DNA from 4 places in the Paraliobacillus sediminis genome. Region 3 is predicted to be linked to each of the others. Evidence: riboswitches for the same ligand, from Rfam matches in the RefSeq annotation. Region 3 holds a riboswitch; each other region holds the start of a gene.
What was found. A riboswitch is a leader RNA that binds a small molecule or an ion and turns the genes downstream of it on or off. The one in region 3 is predicted to bind cyclic di-GMP.
Positions count from the first base shown of each region.

Region 1: it holds a riboswitch for cyclic di-GMP, as region 3 does, so the genes downstream of both, D2K60_RS00565 (pectate lyase family protein) here and D2K60_RS07680 (HD-GYP domain-containing protein) in region 3, are expected to answer to the same signal.
Region 2: it holds a riboswitch for cyclic di-GMP, as region 3 does, so the genes downstream of both, D2K60_RS17965 (competence type IV pilus major pilin ComGC) here and D2K60_RS07680 (HD-GYP domain-containing protein) in region 3, are expected to answer to the same signal.
Region 4: it holds a riboswitch for cyclic di-GMP, as region 3 does, so the genes downstream of both, D2K60_RS03640 (DUF5667 domain-containing protein) here and D2K60_RS07680 (HD-GYP domain-containing protein) in region 3, are expected to answer to the same signal.

Region 1 is NZ_QJSI01000001.1:113,679-117,146, forward strand. It holds gene D2K60_RS00555 (MFS transporter) at 1-569, opposite strand, end outside; gene D2K60_RS00560 (ArsR/SmtB family transcription factor) at 582-1,631, opposite strand; cyclic di-GMP riboswitch class I at 1,865-1,953, shown strand; gene D2K60_RS00565 (pectate lyase family protein) at 2,210-3,468, shown strand, end outside.
Region 2 is NZ_QJSI01000003.1:1,020,234-1,023,701, forward strand. It holds gene pilM (type IV pilus biogenesis protein PilM) at 1-484, opposite strand, end outside; gene D2K60_RS17960 (prepilin peptidase) at 498-1,253, opposite strand; gene D2K60_RS17965 (competence type IV pilus major pilin ComGC) at 1,316-1,645, opposite strand; cyclic di-GMP riboswitch class II at 1,701-1,781, opposite strand; gene D2K60_RS17970 (type II secretion system F family protein) at 1,835-3,037, opposite strand; gene D2K60_RS17975 (type IV pilus twitching motility protein PilT) at 3,071-3,468, opposite strand, start outside.
Region 3 is NZ_QJSI01000002.1:320,220-323,687, forward strand. It holds gene D2K60_RS07670 (GNAT family N-acetyltransferase) at 1-174, opposite strand, end outside; gene D2K60_RS07675 (YpzI family protein) at 461-598, opposite strand; gene D2K60_RS07680 (HD-GYP domain-containing protein) at 657-1,640, opposite strand; cyclic di-GMP riboswitch class I at 1,776-1,871, opposite strand; gene D2K60_RS07685 (YwaF family protein) at 2,002-2,718, opposite strand; gene D2K60_RS07690 (alpha/beta hydrolase) at 2,783-3,468, opposite strand, start outside.
Region 4 is NZ_QJSI01000001.1:825,527-828,994, reverse strand. It holds gene sigI (RNA polymerase sigma-I factor) at 1-503, opposite strand, end outside; gene D2K60_RS03640 (DUF5667 domain-containing protein) at 657-2,009, opposite strand; cyclic di-GMP riboswitch class I at 2,066-2,153, opposite strand; gene D2K60_RS03635 (PilZ domain-containing protein) at 2,345-2,719, opposite strand; gene D2K60_RS03630 (aspartate/glutamate racemase family protein) at 3,191-3,468, opposite strand, start outside.

The DNA.
Region 1 (3,468 bases), on a different contig from region 3:
GCTACTAGAAAACTAAAGCTATTAAGTAATAGCGCATAGCCTGGATTATAAAAACTAATAATCAAGCCACCTAGCCCTGGTGCGACTAATACAGCAGTATTGAATAAACCTGTGTTTATAGAATTTACTGCTTGCAAGTCACCTTTACGTACCAATCTTGGAATGGAAGCAAACTGAGCAGTGTTATACACTTGACTTAATAGCCCTATAATAAAAGCGCCACTATATAAGAACCAAATTTCTAATAAGTCAAAAATAAATAATACCCCAATTAGACCAACAATAATAGATCTTGCCATATCACATAGTAATAATAAATATTTTCTATTATAACGATCTGCTAATATCCCAGTAAGTGGTTGAAATAAAATTGGTAAACGCTCAAGTGCTGCAACCAGTCCCATACTCAATGGAGAACCTGTTATAGCCAAGACCATAAGGGGAATAGCAATCAAATAAATTTGGTCACCGCAAAAAGATATGACATTTCCACTAATAAAACGGAAAACAGAATAATTGTGCTTGAATTCAGGTACTTCATGGACACTTCTTTTTAATGGCTCTACCATCACCTGCTCTCCTTATCTTGGACCTAAATATTGTTCCATTTCTTTTGGCAATGACTTTATTGCATTTTGCTTCAAACAATATTTTGCATTTACTATCTCTACTAACCTAGCGGACCTTAGGATTTTAAGGTGATGATGAACCGTAGATTTCGCCATTTCTAGTTCATCTGTAATTTCTTGTAATGTTAAATCATTTTTATATAATAATTTGACCATGCGGAGTCTAACCTCATCGCCCAGAGCTTTATAGCTTAGAACTAGAAAGTTGTTAGGAATATGCGAATTATTCGGGAAAATACTTTCATTTGCTATTGGATAGTAGAAAACTTTGGTGCCTTCTATATCAGCTTCAATATTCCATGGCCTATATACATATTGAGGGATTAGCAAGACTCTACCGATACTAGGCTCTGGTAAATAGATAATCCCACCAGTTGCCCATTCTATCAACTCCTCGGGAGACATTCCTTTAGACTTTTGAATTTTAGATTCATAATCCATCTTTAAATATGTAGTAATCTCTTCTGGATTTTCATTATTTATAACTTCATCGAACCAGCCTTCCATAACAGCGATTAGATGCTTCTTTAAATAGGTTGCATTCACATCACAAATAAATTTGATGTAAGTTGGAAAAAACGGATTGTCCTTTGTTAATGTCATTAATTCGGTTACTGCAGCGCATTGTCCGATTGATGCCTTTTTCCTTGTTTTCTCATACTTCTGGCCAATGAAAGGTAGACAAATGTACTTTAAATCTGTTTCAGATAGCTCTTTAATATATAAAACGAAATGCTTTATTTCAGTAAATTTTTCCTGATGAAGCAACTGTAATAAAGACTTCCAAGTGTTTTTCTCTTCCACGATGTTTAGTTGAGTTAATAATTCTTCCGTAATATTGCTCTTAACTTGTTTCCAATATTCTGCTGGCTTCTCTAAAGTTTTAATTAAAGGACTGTTTGTAACAGCAGCAATCCCCAATGCACATTCCCAAAGTAGCGAATATTCTAAATGCACTTCATAGGTCTCTCTTTTTCTACTTGTAGTATTTAAAACATCCATTTAAGCACCTCTTTTCTAATATAAAGTTATTCTAAAGTATTATCGCACTAAATTCAATATTTTTAGAATTATTAATTCAAATATTTTAGAATGAAAGAAAAATCCTCAATAAAAGCAGCTCAATATATTTATTAATAGAAATACTATACTATATTTCCAAAAAATAGTACTATCTAATTATTTACTTATTATAGAAAAATTTGTTAAAGTAAATTATACCAAGAAAAACATATTATTATATTTGGCAAACCTATTGAAAAATAGGGACGCAAAGCTACGAATCTAAGGTAAAGTAATTTTCTATGATCGTCGGGTTGCACATAATAATGACTATAGTTATTTAAACGAATGACTTGTGTTGTTTTTGTAATGCAACCTAATGACAAGAAATCGTTAGGTTTTTTGCTCTGTCGAGATGGTTTTGAAAATTGCACTTACTATGAAAGGAGAACTTAGGTTTTCGTTTAAGGAGGTGAATGGACAAGGTCTACTTATTAAGGCAGAAGTTAAGTCATATGAAAAATGCAGTCATGGTGGCAAGCTCAGGGTTTAAAAATTTAAACATTGGAGGAATTTTAATGAAGAATGTAATTACAAAGGTATTTACTCGTTTTTTATTGTATTCTTTTATACTATCGTTAGTGACAGTCGGATTCGCAAATCAGACAGTACACGCTGCAAGTCTAACTATATCTAACAGTGGGGCTTGGTTTGAAACTGCATATGTAGAGTGGTCACCTATAAGTAATACAGAAGGATATAATGTATATGTTAAACCTGCAAGTGCTCCAGATTCTCAATATGAACAAATTGACAATGATTTAATTCGTAACTACGCTTCTTATTGGAGAGCTGACGCCGTAGGTCTTGCAGCTGGAGACTATGTAATGAAAGTGGACGGGTTACTTAAAGACGGCTCTAAGGTAAGCGCTTACACTAATGAACTTTCCGTACAGGAACATGACAGATCTGGATTTGCCTTTGCAGGTAACTCACAATATGGCACAGGTTCAGGTGCTTATAATGAAGATGGAACACTTAAGGATGGAGCTCAAATTATTTATGTAACAGCAGAGACTGCTAAAACAGTTACGCATGATGTGATAATGAATAGCTCGGGTGATGTACAGACGGGTGTTGGAATAGGCGAAATTATGTCATTAAGAAAAAAGGGATATGATAAAACGCCACTTGCAATCAGATTGATTGGAAAAATTACAGATGACGATATGAGTGGACAACTGAATAGTAATGGTTATCTTGAATTGAAAGGTAATACAAGTTATGCAGAAACGAATATTACTTTAGAAGGTATTGGTGAAGATACGTATGCCTATGGATGGGGAATACTTGTAAGATATACTGGTAATCTAGAAATCAGAAACGTAGGCGTAGCGTTATTTCCTGACGATGCTATTTCACTTGATACAGGTAATATGAATGTTTGGATCCATCATAATGATCTTTTCTATGGAACTGCTGGATCTGATTCTGATCAAGCAAAAGGTGATGGTTCAACTGATCTGAAAAAAGGATCCACTTATATTACATTCTCCCATAATCATTATTGGGATGCTGGGAAAGCTTCGTTATGTGGTTTAAGTGAATCTACAGAGTTCTTTGTAACATATCATCATAACTGGTTTGATCATTCAGACTCTCGTCATCCACGAATAAGAGTAGCATCAGTGCACGTGTATAATAACTTTTTTGATGGCATATCAAAATATGGCGTTGGAACGACAACAGGTAGTTCAGCGTTTATAGAATCCAATTATTTTAGAAATGCAAAATATCCTATGATGAGTTCGTTACAAGGAACTGATATGTTAGGAAA
Region 2 (3,468 bases), on a different contig from region 3:
GATCAGCAACTATCAGTTTTACATTCGCTTGCTCAAACACCTCTATGTAAGCTTTTAAGCGTTCATTTGGATATGCAAATAAAAGGATTTTATTCGTTTGTTCTTCTTCTGTAATAACTTCAAAATCTATAACTGGATTTTGAAAAGGAAGACGAATACTACCATCTAATTCTAATTCGATATATTTTTTCACTTCATCTTTAGTTAATTGTTTAGGTACAGATTCTTCTCGCATCGTAACGAAAGCATCCGGGACGCAAAATGTAAGGTGCTTATTCTTCCATTTTTTATCTTTAACTAGATTTTTAAAGATAGTAGTTAATCTTTTTTGATCTAAAATTCTACCATCCTCAACAACGCCTTGTTCCAATGGTATTTCTCCATAGTCACTAGCAGCTGTAACGTTTTTTTTAGATGAAACAAGATATCGAATCATCGTATCATTTATGGCGATGTTTATTCTATCTTTATTAAGTAGATTCATTTGTGTTCATCCTTTAAAAAAATGATGTAATATACCAATTGATTATGTAATTACCAAAATAATAAGTAGTTAATGCAGCCAGACAAATAGAAGGGCCAAATGGTACCGGACTTTTACGGTTAATTTTTTTAGTAGCCAATAATAGTAATGTTATAAGTGTACCGAAAATAGTAGCTAGAAAAAATGTCAGCAGGATTCCTTTATATCCTAACACAATTCCTAGGATAGTGAATAACTTCATATCACCCGCGCCCATCCCGCCTTTACTAACCAGAATGATAAGTGTTAATAATAAAAATCCCACCGCTGCACCAACCAATGAAGACCACCATGGTTCTAACGGATCTATGATACGTAAGATAATTAAAAACGGTAGGAAAAATAATAAGATTTTGTTAGGTATTAGCATATATGTGATGTCTGAAACAACAATAATTACACATAAAGAAGTGAGTAAAACTGCCATTACTAACTCCAGTTGAAAACCAAAAAAATAATAGCTAAAACTGAAAAGGAAAGCTGTAGATAATTCTATTGTAGGGTAAAGAGGAGAAATCTTTTCTTTACAGTTTCTGCATTTACCAGCTTGAAACAGATACGAAATAATCGGAATCAACTCATACCAATGCAATGTCTTATCACAACGGGGGCAATAAGAACGATCAGATTCTAAAAAGTTGTCATTTGGTATACGTAAACCAACAACATTGTAGAATGAACCAAATACACTTCCAAAAACAAAAAAAATAACGATATAATAGACTTCCATATTTTTTATCTCCTAATTATGTATAAAAGACCCCTTTGAAAAGGGGTCTTTTTAAATTATTATTACGGGGTGTATTCATATTGATTCGTATCTGTATCAAAAGAGACTGTACCCTCTGGTAGTTCATCATTATCCTCAAGATAACCAAGTCCTACAAGATCATCTGCATCCATACCATCAGTGAATTCATCTTGTACATCTGCTAATCTTGCTGCATCAAGTATCAATTCAATTTGTGCCTCATCAGCATCCTCTTCTGCATCACCAATAATATTCCCAATTGCAGGAACGGCAATTGCTACAATAATACCCAAGATAACAATAACTGCTAAAAGCTCTACTAATGTAAAACCTTTCTCATTGCGTAACATTTTCTTCATTCTAGTTAACATTTTATTATTCCTCCTCATTTAATTTTTTTGATAAAAAAAGACTCACAGCATAAAAAATGGTGTCAGCCGGTTGCACTACTAGCTCAAGTTTATCCAAGTGCCCAGTTACAGATAAACCCTCATCGCTTCTACTATTCGTTTTATACTAATAGTTCTATTATACTATACTTTTGTAACCTGTCTACACTTTTAGATGTTTTCAAATAAACTAAACATAGGTATTACGATCGCTAAAACAATTGCGCCTACTATTACTGCTAAAAATATAATCATTACCGGTTCAATGAGCGACTTAAACTTCTCTGATGACTCATCTAACTCTTGTTCATAAAAGTCAGAAACTTTTTTCAACATCGCATCAATGGAACCTGTTCGCTCTCCTACAACAATCATTTGCGTAATTAATTTAGGGAAGACCCAATGTTTTTCCATCGGTGTTGCTAATGACTCTCCCTTTTCAAGTGAATCCCTACTTTCACGCAAAACGCGTTTGATCACTTTATTATCTATAACACGTTCCGTTATTGTAACAGCTTGTAAGATTGGTACAGAACTATTTAACAATGAACTCAATGTTTGTGTCATTCTAGCAAGTAAAGACTTTTGAATAAACATACCGAATATTGGAATACGAAGTTTTACGACATCAAATAAATAAGAAATGTTTGGTCTTCGATTTAATAATCTAATAGTCACACCCAATACTAGTACTAGTAACATCATAACCCACCAATAAGCTTGAACAATATCACTAATACTTAATATTGCTGCCGTATATGGTGGTATTTCTTGGTCGAAAGATAGGAACATGTCCGTGAAAATCGGTACAATAAATGCAAGTAAAAAAATAGTGATAAATACGGCAACAATTCCAACCACAATTGGATATGTTAACGCAGTTATGATCTTTTGCTTTAACTGGTACTGTTTTTCATAATAGGTAGCCATCCGATCAAGAATTTCATCTAAATTACCACTAACTTCTCCAGCATGGATCATACTAATTAATAATTCAGGGAAAAGACGTGGGAATTCTGCTAAGGCATCAGATAGTCCTATTCCTTCTTCTAGATCGCTTTGAATTTGTTGTAGCGCTTTTTTAAGTGGCTTACTATGTGTTTGTTCTTCTAAAATAGACGTCGTTTCTACTAATGTTATACCGGCATCTATTAACGTCGAAAATTGACGCAGAAAAATAACAAAGTCCTTATTCTTTATTGGATTACCAATATAAATATCTTTGTATAAAAGTGAGTTTAATTCATTTATCTCAAATAAAATGAGTCCTTGAGACTTTAATTGCTTAATAGCTTCTTTTTCATTCTCACTACTAATCTTGCCTTTTTTTATCTTACCATCGACAGTTTTTGCTTTATACGCATAATAGTTCATAGATTTCCACCTCTTCCCCCATCATAACTTGTACTAAAAAGTCATATCTTTTAAATAGGGAGCCGCATGTTTTTGCGTTATTATCCCTTGTTGCAACATACGTTTAATATCCATTGTCATGGTATGCATACCATACTCTTTAGAAGTTTGCATGGTGTTAGGGATCTGATGCATTTTTTCTGATCGAATTAAATTTTTCACTGCAGGTGTGTTGATTAATATTTCGGTTGCTGCTGCCCGTCCTATTCCTTTTGCCAAAGGAAACAAACGTTGGGATACAATGGCTTCCAGCACATTAGCAAGTTGAATTCTTATTTGACTCTTTTGATGGGCAGGAAAAACATCAATAATCCGATCCATCGTTGAGGACGCATCAGTTGTGTGTAGCGTACCTAGAACTAAATGGCCGGTTTCTGCAGCAGTTATTGCTG
Region 3 (3,468 bases):
TTTATTTTCTAATGCATCTTCAACAAAGAACTTCATATCATTTTCGGTTTGTATTGTTATGGGTAAATGACCCCATATCATTGGATCGTTCCCAATGCCATATAACCCCTGTATATGATGCTTTTCCATTGGTACAATTCGTACTTTCTCGCCAACTAATTCATCAAACACAATTTTTAATCCTCCCTGAATCAAAGCTTATACTTACATTCCCAGTATAGGAACTGTTCAGATCAGAAACTTGAATAATTAAGTTAGAAAAACCATTCCAATAATTCTGTTTTAACTCTTAAATTCATCTATTCTCGTTTGTCTTAAGAACTATCGATCATAATAATCATTTTAACATAAATATCCAATAAATCGTTTTTTTATTTCGTTTCTTATACAACAAAAAGCACTTTTCTGTAATAAGAAAAGTGCTTTGAAATCTATTATGTTTCGACGTTGTTATGTTTTCTTATTTCCCATCATTCAGTTTTCTGCCTTCTTCAGGACTAGACATTTTTGTTGCTCCCGCTTTACCTAGATCTTGATCTCGATCGGATTCAACACGGCCACTTTCTCTTAATTTCTTTTCTTGACGGTCTTTTCCCACTTTAAACACCTCCTTACGATAAGATGAGTTGTTTAAAGGGAATTTATTCAAAGTTTATCTATACAGCGGATTCAAATGGTTTTATCATAAAAGTGGGATTATCTATTAAATCTATCACTTTTTCGTTTGAAAGCATCTTTATCATCGGTCGATGGAAATGTTTATTTATTTCAGTAACAATTGCCGGTTGATTATGATTAATTAGTACTTTCGTTCCTGGTGGATAAGTCGCGACTGATTGACTAAAAGCAGTTACAATTTTGTACGAATAGATATGATCTGACGTAGCCATGATTGCCTCCATAGCATCATGAGGTGGAACTTTTTCTTTTACTATCAAATTATCGTATCGGTTCGCTACGGCACAAATTTGAGCGATTTCTAAAAAGTCATTATCCTTTATTTGTCGTGGAAAACCTTTTCCGTCTAATGTTTCGTGATGTTGATAAGCAATATGTGCTGATACAATACTAAACTGACTAATATTTCGCAAAAATTGGAACCCCAAATCAGGATGTTTCTTCTCATCTGCATCTATTGCTTTACCGATATCGTGTAGCAATGAGCCAATTGCTAAATCCCTAAGTTTTAGATCGTTATAGCCCATTTCTTTAGCTGTTAATAAAGCAAGGATTGTTACGTTAACCGCATGTGCATAAGGCTGCAATTCCTTTGTCATTGTTCCCGATGGAATAAGTATAAGTGTTGGTCTATGTTTTACTTCTTTAAGCAATATACCTGCAACTTGCTGAATGGGTTTTAATTCAGGTGTCTTTTTATTCATCGCATATTCATAAAAAGTTTTAACTGCTTGAATTGCATCCGTCCATGTAGGCATATCAAGCATATCTTCAATTGTAATCCCTTTGGATACTTCATCCTCTATAAAAAGAAAGTTAATGCCCATATTCTCTAGTCTAGATTGTATTTTAGGATCGATTGTTCGACCAGTTGCGAGTAATATACGTTTGTTCGAATCATAAATTGGTTTAGCAAGTATCATACTTTTGTTGTCATACTCTGAGATATTAATTAGTCTCATGTTTACACCTCATTTTTATAATCTATAAATACTAATTAATATAGACCTATTCCCATAACTATTAGCTATTCGATAAAAGCGTATAAAAAAAAGCTATCACAAATAAATGCATAGCCAAAATAAAGGTTCATGTAATTTGGTGGTCTGGCAATCAATAGTTCGGCTATTAAGCCGTACCTTAGACCCATGACTTTGCGTCCTATTTTTTCAAATAGTTTGCCTTTTTCGTGATATTCTATTTAATTACTGTCTTTTATTGATACTTTAGTACTATTTTAAGAATAGCGTATTTATGATTATATTTCAACATATTTCGACATTTATTTAAATAGTAACAGGTGCATGTTGCTTACAATAACATTCAAATCTTTTTTGAACTAAATTTAATTTCAACTAGATATAAAAGAAAAAATAATGTGAAGGCAACAACTTCAAACGATAAAATATACCATGGATACGGTCCTAAAAAGTCAATTATACTTACATTGCTAGGCTTTCTTGATAAGAACATATAGTTTGAGCCTATGATTTGATTGATGATAAATACAAATCCAGCTATTATATTAAGCGTGACAAATGCTTTCATAACGGATTTAATAGTAGGTTTAAATCCTTCAATCCATATCATATAAAAACAGGATAGTATGATGGCTATGTGGACGAAGAAAAATTGAAAGAATCGCAAATGTGGGATACCGAAAAAAAGTTCTGGAGTGATTACGGCAATAAATGCCCCGATCATACTCACAAAAAAAGCTACTTCGAATACCTTATAACTCCTTGTCAGTAACATAACAGCACATAAATATAAGGAGATTGAACACAATTGCAACGGTAAATTGATGATCAGATCCCACTTATCATGAAGTAGATACCATAATTGAAAGAAAATTTCTCCAACTATTAAAACACCAAGTAAAGTATACTTGACATGTTTCTTATACTTTTCTTTTATGTTATCTCTGTAAAAATACATCCATCCTATCAAAACAAATGTTAACAGCATCATACTAATATGGGAAAGAGAAAACAATTGAAATGGATAATCTATCTGATTAAAACGAAATAACTCACCCATTTTATAATCTCCTCCCTCTAAAAAATGCATTATCCGAATCTATTTGAAATAATATTTAAAAATTTTAAAATCCTCTTTTTCTTAGCCACATTTCACAGGCGGAGGTCCACCATTTAACATCTTCCAATTCATCCGCAAGTCCAAGTCCGTGTCTTCCACTCTCAAAAACATGTAATGCATGAGGAACTTTATTCTTACTTAACGCACTAGATAGCTGGAGACTGTTCTCTACTGGAACGGCATCATCATCTGCCGTATGCCATATAAAAGCAGGTGGTGTATCAGCTTTTACATGATTTTCAATAGACATCAAATCTACTAAAGAATCAGCAGGATCTTCACCTAGTAAAGCCTTTTTACTTCCTTCATGGGTGAATTCACCCATTGAAATAACTGGATAACAAAGTACCATTAGGCTAGGGCGACTACTGTGACGCTCAATTGCATCATCGGCATTAGGATTACCCGTATCATAATGCATCCCTGCTGTCGCTGCCAAATGCCCACCTGCAGAAAAACCTAATATACCAATTCGCTCAGGGTCTATATTCCACTCTGTTGCATAATGACTTACAGTGCGAATAGCACGTTTAGCGTCTTTTAAAGGTGTCGGATGTTGATGAGGAGCTACACGGTAATGTAATACAATTGCTGCTATGCCAATTTCATTGAGCCATTCTGCAATTGGTGATCCTTCGTGTTCTGCACGATGTGTATACCCACCACCTGGACATACGATAATAAGGGGTG
Region 4 (3,468 bases), on a different contig from region 3:
GTCAAGTTTGCTTTCGTTTTCCGATGTTTAGGTGAGCATGCTTCCAATTCTTCAAATTTAATATTAAATTGTCGTAAGACTTCACTTAATTCTAGAATTTCTTCCACTAACTCTTCTTGTTGAACATGTTGCTGATAGGAATCCATCGATTTAGAAACATCATACATAGTAACGAATTCCGTTCTATTATCTGATTTCACTTCAAGTGGTAGATGCGTTTCCTTGTTTTCCCGACGGAAATAGTCTATTAGTTCTCGTTTAATAAGCAAATATACATAATTGAGAAAGCTCTTATTAGCGTGTCTGTCATATGTATTAATCGCACGATCAAACGCTAATAATCCTAGACTAGACTCTTCATCACTCCACGTGATAAATCTTTTACATACATGTCCAACTGTATTGATAATATAGGGTTTATGGTGATTAATTAGTTTTTCTCTAGCACTGTTATCACCATTTGCTGCAGCTGTTATATACTGATTCACTTCCGCTTCACGCACCCTAGTCACCCCTTTACCATCAGTCGTTTGAACTTTAAGCATACGTTTTTTTTATCTAGAGGTAAATGACCAAAACTTGTCTATTTATATACTTTAATTTTCCATCTTAATCATACGTAAAGGAGCCCCAAATTAGGGCTCCCTCATTTCACCTTATTCCTCTTTGTTTTGTTTTCCTTTTGCTGCTTCTTTAGCTTTACTAGCTTGTTCTTTCTTCTCTTCTTTCAATTTTTCTCTCGCCTCTTTTGCTTCTTCTCTTGCCTGTTCAGCTGCTTCTTTTTCTAATACTTTTAGTCTTTCTTTCTCTTTTTTAGCTTCTTCTTTTGCTTGTTCTTTCGCTTCTTTCTCTAACTCTTTTAATCTTGCTTTTTCTTCTTTAGCTGCCTGTTTCTCCTCCTTGGCAACTTCAGTAGCTACTTTCGACACTTCGTTTGTTTCTTCTTCTATTTCTTCTTTTTCTACCGCAGCTTCAATGGTTTCTTCAGTTTTCTCTGTTGTTGCCTCTATTAATTCATTTTCAGTCTCTTCTACCGATTCAACTATCGTGTCGTTTGCCTCATCTTGTGTTGTTTCATCAGAAACTACTTCTGTTTCTATTATTTCATCCTCAACCGGTTCATTTTCAAGCACTAATTCCGCTTCAGAGACGTTAAAGTCTAATTTCTTTATATCAAGGTTTGCTAATGAAGTAGATAGTTGCGTGATTGCCTCTTCATCACCCGACGCATTCGCTTCTTCTAGTAATAGTTCCATTTCTTTCTCTTTTTTAGCCATTACTTTTCTCATAATTTGAGAAGGGTGGATATTTAACTCTTTTGCTATTTCACCAAAACCTTTTCCGTCTTGTATTAAAGCAATAATTTCTTCCTCTGTTTTATCACTCTCTTCTGCTAAAGTTACCACTTTAACAATTTGACCAAACCCAAGATCTTGAGCACGCAATTCTGCAACCTTTTCTGAATCAAGGTCTTTCACAACATTTGCCACTAAATATGCTTCTTGTTGCTTCTCTTCAAATTCTACTAGTTTTTCTTCTTCTACACTTTCCGTTACTTCCTCTGTTACCGTTGTGGCGTCTTCTAGTTCGCTTGCTAATGTTTCTTTCACATCATCCGCAGCTTGTTCATCCGATACAACTTCCGCAACCTCTTCTTGTGCTTTTTCTAACGCAACTAAGTATTCCTCAATTAATTCATTCATGTGTTCCTTTTGTTCTTCATCTACCATTTGTTCTGATTCTGATAAACGTTCTGCTACTATTTGAAGCAAAAGCTCTGATTCTTTTTCTGAATTAGTTGTAAGTAGTAATTGAAGATTTTCTACTGCCTGATCCAAAAAGTAAAAGAAGTTATCAGGGGTTAATCCGGCATTTTGTACTGCATCTTCATTATTTAAGTCCTCAATTTCATTTAATTGACTCGTATCAACTTCTGCATATACAGAATTAGTAGTAAATAATACCCCGGCTACAAAAAAGCTGGTAATACATAACTGTTTTATTTTCAAAATAATTCTCTCCCTCAATCGAATAATTATAATTCTGACAAACTATCTATTTCACTTACTGCAACTGGCTGACATAGGTACATTTACCTTTTAGTCCCTTTAGCTTTGCGTCACCACCTTTCAATGGTTTTGCCTTTATTATTATTGAAGTTATCAATCTACTATTCATACGTGAACGTCGTTTAATTTGAGGGGGGATTTTGAATTTTTTGTCGAAAATTTATCTAGGAACAGAATTTAGTATAGTAAAAAGCCTACATCAAAAGGTGTAGGCTCTAGAGAAATAATTGTATATTCAATTTTAAGTAAATTAAACAATTAATTTAAGGATAAGTTTAATTAATATTACCTTTTACTTTCTTTGAATAAATTTTCAATTGTTCTATTAACTCTTTTTTAGCATTTTCTTCAATCATTAGATTAACACCATAATCATTTATAGCATGATTTTTTTTCTTCCAAACTATTATCCCCTTAAAATTCATTTCTTGCTCATTTAGTTCAAAGGATATAACTAAATGGATAGACTTGTCTGTTTCTGGTATATTCAATTCCGAAGTCAATTTAATGCCCTCTGTACTTATGTCGATTATTTTAGCTTCTCCAGCAGAAGTGGTTACTGCGTTTCCATTAATGTTTTCTATTCTAAATAGTGCAGAAATTGGTTCTTCAAAAGTATAGCGAAATGCTGTCTCTCTCTTATACTGCATAATCTCCATTCACCTCACGTTCTTAAGTACTTGAGCTGCTTTTTATCTTTTCATAAATGGATGAAAATATTATCATTTCCCGCAGTATCCAATCTTACGCCAAAATATAATGAAAGAGGTCAATTCTATAAAATTATTCGTAGATATTGGTGTTAGCTAAAAAAATTGATATATAAGTATAATACAAGCAAATTATTGACAACGCAACGAAAAAACATGATATTTAGAGTAATTTCGACATTTTATTATTCAATTGTCGATTTTTATTAATGTAGCCACTGTGAAATTTTATTTGGATAATAATAGATCATAAGATAAATAGCCTCAATTACTCCAATTCATTCAAGTTCTGAGTACATTTTCAATTATGTTCAAAAGATTTTAGTATAGCAAAAAACCTACATCAAAAGTTGCAGGCTCTAGAGAGATAATTATATATATTCGATTTTAACTAAATTACTTTCTAACCGTTCATCTAAAAATTGCATCTACAATTCGGTTGACATGGATTTCTGTTGTATTAAACACCGGGATATCCAAATCTTCCTCCTTAATAATCATCGGAAGTTCTGTACAGCCTAGAATTACTCCTTGGATCCCTTCATCTTTTATCATCCGTTTGATTATGTTCAAATAGTTTATTTTGGTATCATTATTTACAATACCATTTTCCAGTTCCGCTACAATCTTACGATGGATATATTGTTGTTCAGATTCCGTTGGTACAGTGACTATTTTATTTCGCGAAA